2 regions of the Streptomyces sp. NPDC079141 genome follow, and region 1 is predicted to be linked to the other one. Evidence: predicted binding sites of a transcription regulator. Region 1 holds the regulator's gene; the other holds the start of a gene.
What was found. The regulator HrcA, encoded in region 1, represses chaperone genes, less so after heat shock. The targets are predictions, from matches to a motif close to TTNGCACTCNGNNNNNCNGAGTGCNAA.
Positions count from the first base shown of each region.

Region 1 (3,407 bases):
TCGGCGGTCTTGTACCCGGCAGCAAGGAACCCGAGCCCACCGGCCTCGCTCACGGCGGCGGCAAGCGTCGGCACGGAGACGCCGCCCGCCATGGGGGCCTGCACGATCGGATGGGGGAAAAGATCGGTCAGCGCGGAGGACATGACGGCATGTTGTCACGTCCCCCGAACAGTTCCGAATCCACCCTTCCGCCTGGCCTGGACCAGCCGGTACGTGCGGCACGGGAGGACGGGGCCACCCGTCCTCCCATGCCGTCAGCGACCGTTGAAGGCATCCTTCAACCGCGAGAACAACCCTTGCTGCCCCGGCTGGAACTGCCCCTGCGGGCGCTCCTCGCCGCGCAGCTTGGCCAGCTCGCGCAGCAGCCGCTCCTGCTCGGGGTCCAGCTTCGTCGGTGTCTGCACCTCGACGTGGACGACGAGGTCACCGCGCCCGCCGCCGCGCAGATGCGTGACACCGCGCCCGTGCAGCGGAATCGACTGCCCGGACTGGGTCCCGGGCCGGATGTCGACCTCCTCAAGACCGTCCAGCGTCTCCAACGGCACCTTCGTGCCGAGTGACGCCGCCGTCATCGGAATGGTCACCGTGCAGTGCAGATCGTCCCCGCGCCGCTGGAACATGTTGTGCGGCAGCTCATGGATCTCGACGTACAGGTCACCGGCGGGACCACCGCCGGGCCCGACCTCGCCCTCGCCCGCGAGCTGGATCCGCGTGCCGTTGTCGACACCGGCCGGGATCTTGACCGTGAGCGTGCGCCGGGAGCGGACCCGTCCGTCGCCCGCGCACTCCGGACACGGCGTCGGGACCACGGTGCCGAACCCCTGGCACTGCGGACACGGCCGCGAGGTCATGACCTGCCCGAGGAAGGACCGCGTCACCTGCGAGACCTCGCCGCGCCCGCGGCACATGTCACACGTCTGGGCGGAGGTCCCCGGCGCCGCACCCTCGCCGTTGCAGGTGTTGCAGACGACGGCGGTGTCGACCTGGATGTCCTTCGTCGTGCCGAAGGCCGCCTCGTCGAGCTCGATCTCCAGCCGGATCATCGCGTCCTGGCCGCGCCGCGTACGCGACCTCGGCCCCCGCTGCGACGCGGTCCCGAAGAACGCGTCCATGATGTCCGAGAAGTTCCCGAAGCCACCGGCCCCGAACCCGCCCGCACCGGCACCGCCGGACTGCGAGAGCGGGTCGCCGCCGAGGTCGTAGACCTGCTTCTTCTGCGGGTCCGACAGCACCTCGTAAGCGGCGTTGATCTCCTTGAACCGCTCCTGGGTCTTCGGATCCGGGTTGACGTCCGGGTGCAGCTCGCGTGCGAGCCGCCGGAAGGCCTTCTTGATCTCTTCCTGCGACGCGTCGCGGCGCACGCCGAGAACGGCGTAGTAGTCCGTGGCCACTTACGACTCCGCCAGGATCTGTCCGACGTACCGTGCCACTGCGCGTACCGCTCCCATCGTTCCCGGGTAATCCATGCGGGTCGGTCCGACCACGCCGAGCTTGGCGACTGCCTCGCCGCCCGAACCGTAGCCGACCGACACCACGGACGTGGAGTTGAGTCCCTCGTAGGCGTTCTCGTGCCCGATGCGCACGGTCATGCCCGAATCCCCGGCCTCGCCAAGGAGTTTGAGGAGCACGACCTGCTCCTCAAGGGCCTCCAGGACGGGCCGGATGGTGAGGGGGAAGTCATGTCCGAAGCGGGTCAGATTGGCGGTGCCGCCGATCATCAGCCGCTCCTCGTTCTCCTCGACGAGGGTCTCCAGCAGGGTGGAGAGCACCGCCGAGACCGTGCCCCGGTCCTCGATGTCGAAGCCCTCGGGGAGGTCCTCGACGAGCATCGGCACATCGGTGAAGCGCCGCCCCGCGACCCGGCTGTTCAGCCGGGCCCGCAGATCGGCCAGGGACGTCTCGCCGAACGGCGCCGGGCAGTCGACCATCCGCTGCTCGACCCGGCCGGTGTCCGTGATCAGCACGAGCATCACGCGCGCGGGGGCGAGCGAGAGCAGTTCCACGTGCCGCACGGTGGACCGGGTGAGCGACGGATACTGCACGACGGCGACCTGCCGCGTGAGCTGGGCGAGCAGCCGTACGGTGCGCGCCACCACGTCGTCGAGATCGACGGCGCCGTCGAGGAAGTTCTGGATGGCCCGCCGCTCGGGCGCGGTCATCGGCTTGACGCCGGCCAGCTTGTCGACGAAGAGCCGGTAGCCCTTGTCGGTCGGGATGCGCCCGGCGCTGGTGTGCGGCTGGGCGATGAAGCCCTCGTCCTCCAGCGCCGCCATGTCGTTGCGCACGGTCGCCGGGGAGACGCCGAGGTTGTGCCGCTCGGTGAGGGCCTTGGACCCCACCGGCTCCTCGGTGCCCACGTAGTCCTGGACGATGGCGCGCAGCACCTGAAGCCTGCGTTCACTCAGCATCGCGCACACCTCCAGAAGTCGTCCCCTTGGCGCCTTACCTGGCACTCTGTCCGTCCGAGTGCCAGCCGTCCCCGGCCCAGTGTACGGCTGTGGGGTACACCCCGGGCAAGGCCGGTCCCGCGACGCCGTGCCGGAACGGGCGGTCACCGCTAGCGTCGCCGTATGACGGTGACTTGGGAAGAGCTGGGGTGGGAGCAGGTGGCGGCCGGGGTCTTCCGCTGCCGGCTGCCCGGCTGGGACTGCACGGCGGGGCTGGTCGTCGGCGAGGGTACGGCGCTGGTGGTCGACGCCGGGTCGAGCCTCGCCGAGGGCGGGCGGCTGCGGATGCGGGCGGAGGCGCTGACCGGTCACCGTGTGACCCATCTCGCGCTGACGCACCCCCATTTCGATCATGTCTTCGGGGCGGCCGCGTTCGCCGGGGCGGAGGTCTACGGCGCGGTGGGCATCGAGTCGGCGTTCGCGCCGCACGCGCGCGACGAGCTGCGCGCGGACGCGCTCCGCAACGGCCTGGACGCCCGCCTGGCCGACGAGGCGGTGGACACGCTCGCCCCGCCCCGGCACCACGTCTCCGGCGAGTGGACCCTCGATCTGGGCGGCGGCCGGCAGGTGCTGCTGGCGAACGTGGGCCCCGGCCACACCGCCCACGACCTGGCGGTCCTGGTCCCGGGCAGCCCGGAGGTCGTCTTCTGCGGCGACCTGGTCGAGGAGTCGGGCGAGCCGCAGGCGGGCCCCGACGCCGTGCCGTCGCACTGGCCCGCCGCCCTGGACCGGCTGCTGGACCTGGGCGGCGAGGACGCGCTGTACGTGCCCGGTCACGGAGCGGTGGTGGACGCGGCGTTCGTACGGCGCCAGCGCGACGCCCTGGCGGCCCGCTTCGGCGTGTCGCGCTGATCGCCCGACGGCTTCTCCTATCGTCATCCGAATGCGCCAGTACTCCGCCGACCTGACCCCTCCGTGGAAGAAGCCCAAGCCGGTCCCCGAGGTCCCGGCGGACCCGGG
Region 1 covers NZ_JBFBLP010000006.1:104,888-108,294, forward strand. Annotated here, with positions in the region: gene AB0Q90_RS19060 (nitronate monooxygenase) at 1-143, opposite strand, end outside; gene dnaJ (molecular chaperone DnaJ) at 255-1,391, opposite strand; gene hrcA (heat-inducible transcriptional repressor HrcA) at 1,392-2,408, opposite strand; gene AB0Q90_RS19075 (MBL fold metallo-hydrolase) at 2,571-3,299, shown strand; gene AB0Q90_RS19080 (DUF3097 domain-containing protein) at 3,331-3,407, shown strand, end outside.

Region 2 (3,407 bases), on a different contig from region 1:
TCCTCGACGGCCGCCTTGGCGTTGCGCACGGCGTCCTCGATGCGGTGCTTGCGCTCCTTGAGCTCGACCTCGGTCGCGGCACCGGCCTTGATGACGGCGACGCCACCGGCGAGCTTGGCCAGGCGCTCCTGGAGCTTCTCGCGGTCGTAGTCCGAGTCGCTGTTCTCGATCTCGGCGCGGATCTGGTTCACGCGACCCGCGACCTGCTCGCTGGCGCCGGCACCGTCGACGATGGTCGTCTCGTCCTTGGTGATGACGACCTTGCGGGCCTTGCCCAGCAGGTCGAGCGTGGCGTTCTCCAGCTTGAGGCCGACCTCCTCGGAGATGACCTCGCCGCCCGTGAGGATGGCGATGTCGCCGAGCATGGCCTTGCGGCGGTCACCGAAGCCCGGGGCCTTGACGGCGACGGACTTGAAGGTGCCGCGGATCTTGTTGACGACCAGGGTCGACAGGGCCTCGCCCTCGACGTCCTCGGCGATGATCAGCAGCGGCTTGCCCGACTGCATGACCTTCTCCAGGAGCGGGAGCAGGTCCTTGACGGAACCGATCTTGGAGTTGGCGATCAGGATGTACGGGTCGTCGAGCGACGCCTCCATCCGCTCCATGTCGGTGGCGAAGTACGCCGAGATGTAGCCCTTGTCGAAGCGCATACCCTCGGTGAGCTCCAGCTCCAGACCGAAGGTCTGGGACTCCTCGACGGTGATGACGCCTTCCTTGCCGACCTTGTCCATGGCCTCGGCGATGAGCTCGCCGATCTGGGTGTCGGCGGCGGAGATGGAGGCCGTGGAGGCGATCTGCTCCTTGGTCTCGACGTCCTTCGCCTGCTCCAGCAGGGCGGCGGAGACGGCCTCGACGGCCTTCTCGATACCGCGCTTGAGGGCCATCGGGTTGGCGCCGGCGGCTACATTGCGCAGGCCTTCCTTGACCAGGGCCTGGGCGAGAACGGTCGCGGTGGTCGTACCGTCACCGGCGACGTCGTCCGTCTTCTTGGCGACTTCCTTGACCAGCTCGGCGCCGATCTTCTCGTACGGGTCCTCCAGCTCGATCTCCTTGGCGATGGACACACCATCGTTGGTGATCGTGGGGGCGCCCCACTTCTTCTCAAGGACGACGTTGCGGCCCTTGGGGCCGAGGGTGACCTTGACGGCGTCGGCGAGCTGGTTCATACCGCGCTCAAGGCCGCGCCGCGCCTCCTCGTCGAACGCGATGATCTTGGCCATGTGAAGTGGTCCCTCCAGGACTGGCGGTGAGTACCTCTATGGACCGCGCCCGCGCCCGCGACGGACGGCTCGCATGCCTTGTGGATCCTTGCCCCACCCGGCCCGCGGGCCTCACCGACCCGGTCCTTCGTTGTCACTCTCACCTTCAGAGTGCTAACGCCAATGATTAGCACTCGACCCAAGAGAGTGCAAGGCGCGCTCGCGAAGCGGGCGCTCGTTGAGGGGTGGTGGTCGGGTGACGGGCGGGTGCAAGCGGCTCTCGGGGATCGAACGGAGACAGAGCGGGACATGCCGAAGGGCTCGTACCCGCGGGGTGGGTACCCCGAGGCACGAGCCCTTCAACAGAAGACGTCGCTTGCGGTTCGTTGGTCGCGCGTTCAGGCAGTGACGCGAACCATGTCGGCCTGCGGGCCTTTCTGGCCCTGCGAGATCTCGAACTCGACCCGCTGGCCCTCTTCCAGGGTGCGGTAGCCGTCCATCTGGATCGCGCTGTAGTGGACGAAAACATCCGCACCACCGTCGACCGCGATGAAGCCGTACCCCTTCTCCGCGTTGAACCACTTGACGGTGCCCTGAGCCATGCCTAACTCCCCTATTACTGGCCCTTGCACAGATCCACACTTCGCGGATCCGGGTCAGACCTCACCCCCCACGGTTTGGGGGCGTGCGCCGGAACGCGTCGACCGCGGCTGAATGTATCTGTCCAACTGCCGTCTGCAACAGGTCAATCGGACGAGAATTCTGGACGCGCGCGGTCCGGAATGTAGTGAGAATTCGCCCGAATTCAGGGCAAGTCGGGCCCCATAAATAGCACAGAAGGCGCAAAAGACACGCACACTTTGGCTACTTCTCATCGCATGCGAAGCCGGTGCTCATATGCGTCCGGCATGCGGGGAGCCGCTGTTTCCCCAACTCTATCGCGCTCAACCATGCAGAATTGCCCCCTCCGTTTCTCTTACGGAGAGGGCAATTCGATGAACTCTTGGTGACGGCGATTACCGACGGTAAGGATCAGCCGCCGGCGACGGCCGGAATGATCGACACGCCGGCACCGTCCGGCGTCGCCGTCTCCAGGCCCTGCTCGAAGCGGACGTCGTCGTCGTTGACGTACACGTTGACGAACCGACGCAGCTTGCCCTGGTCGTCGAGCACCCGGGCGGCGATCCCGGTGTGGTTCTTCTCCAGGTCGGCGATGACCTCGGCGAGGGTGCCGCCCTCGGCGGTCACTTCGGCCTGGCCGCCGGTGTAGGTGCGCAGGATGGTGGGGATGCGAACGGAAACGCTCACGGTGGAAACCTCCGGAAGGGAAACAAACCTAGGGGCGCGGGGAACTGCGCGACCAGCCCCCACCGGCCCGCAGACGACAACAGCTACACGAGCCCGGCCTCACGGAACGACTCAAGGTTGGGACGAATCGTCGCCGTCAGACCAGTCCCGGCCACCGCATCCAACGTCTTGAGACCGTCACCCGTGTTCAGCACGACCGTCGTCAACGTCGGATCCAGCAGCCCGTTCTCGATCAGCTTCCGCGTCACACCCACGGTGACACCACCGGCGGTCTCCGCGAAGATCCCCTCGGTCCTGGCAAGGACCTTGATCGCCTCGACGATCTGCTCGTCCGTCACGTCCTCCACCGCGCCACCGGTCCGCCGGGCGATGTCCAGGACGTACGGCCCGTCCGCCGGGTTGCCGATGGCCAGCGACTTGGCGATGGTGTTCGGCTTCTGCGGGCGGACGACGTCGTGGCCCGCCTTGTACGCCACCGACACCGGCGAGCAGCCCTCCGCCTGCGCACCGAAGATCTTGTACGGCTTGTCCTCGACGAGCCCGAGCTTGATCAGCTCCTGCAGACCCTTGTCGATCTTCGTGAGCTGGGAGCCGGAGGCGATCGGCACGACGAGCTGGTCGGGCAGCTGCCAGCCGAGCTGCTCGCAGATCTCGTACGCGAGGGTCTTGGAGCCCTCCGCGTAGTACGGCCGCAGGTTGACGTTGACGAAGCCCCAGCCCTCGCCGGCCGGGTCGCCGATCAGCTCGGAGCAGAAACGGTTCACGTCGTCGTAGTTGCCCTCGATGCCGACGAGCTCACCGCCGTAGACCGCGGCCATGACGACCTTGCCCTGCTCCAGGTCGTGCGGGATGAACACGCAGGAGCGGAAGCCGGCGCGGGCGGCGGCGGCGCCGACGGCG
Region 2 covers NZ_JBFBLP010000005.1:152,172-155,578, reverse strand. Annotated here, with positions in the region: gene groL (chaperonin GroEL) at 1-1,220, opposite strand, end outside; gene AB0Q90_RS17400 (cold-shock protein) at 1,598-1,801, opposite strand; gene AB0Q90_RS17395 (MoaD/ThiS family protein) at 2,232-2,507, opposite strand; gene thrC (threonine synthase) at 2,591-3,407, opposite strand, start outside.
Region 2: the regulator HrcA is predicted to act here: its motif matches at 1,387-1,413, upstream of groL (chaperonin GroEL).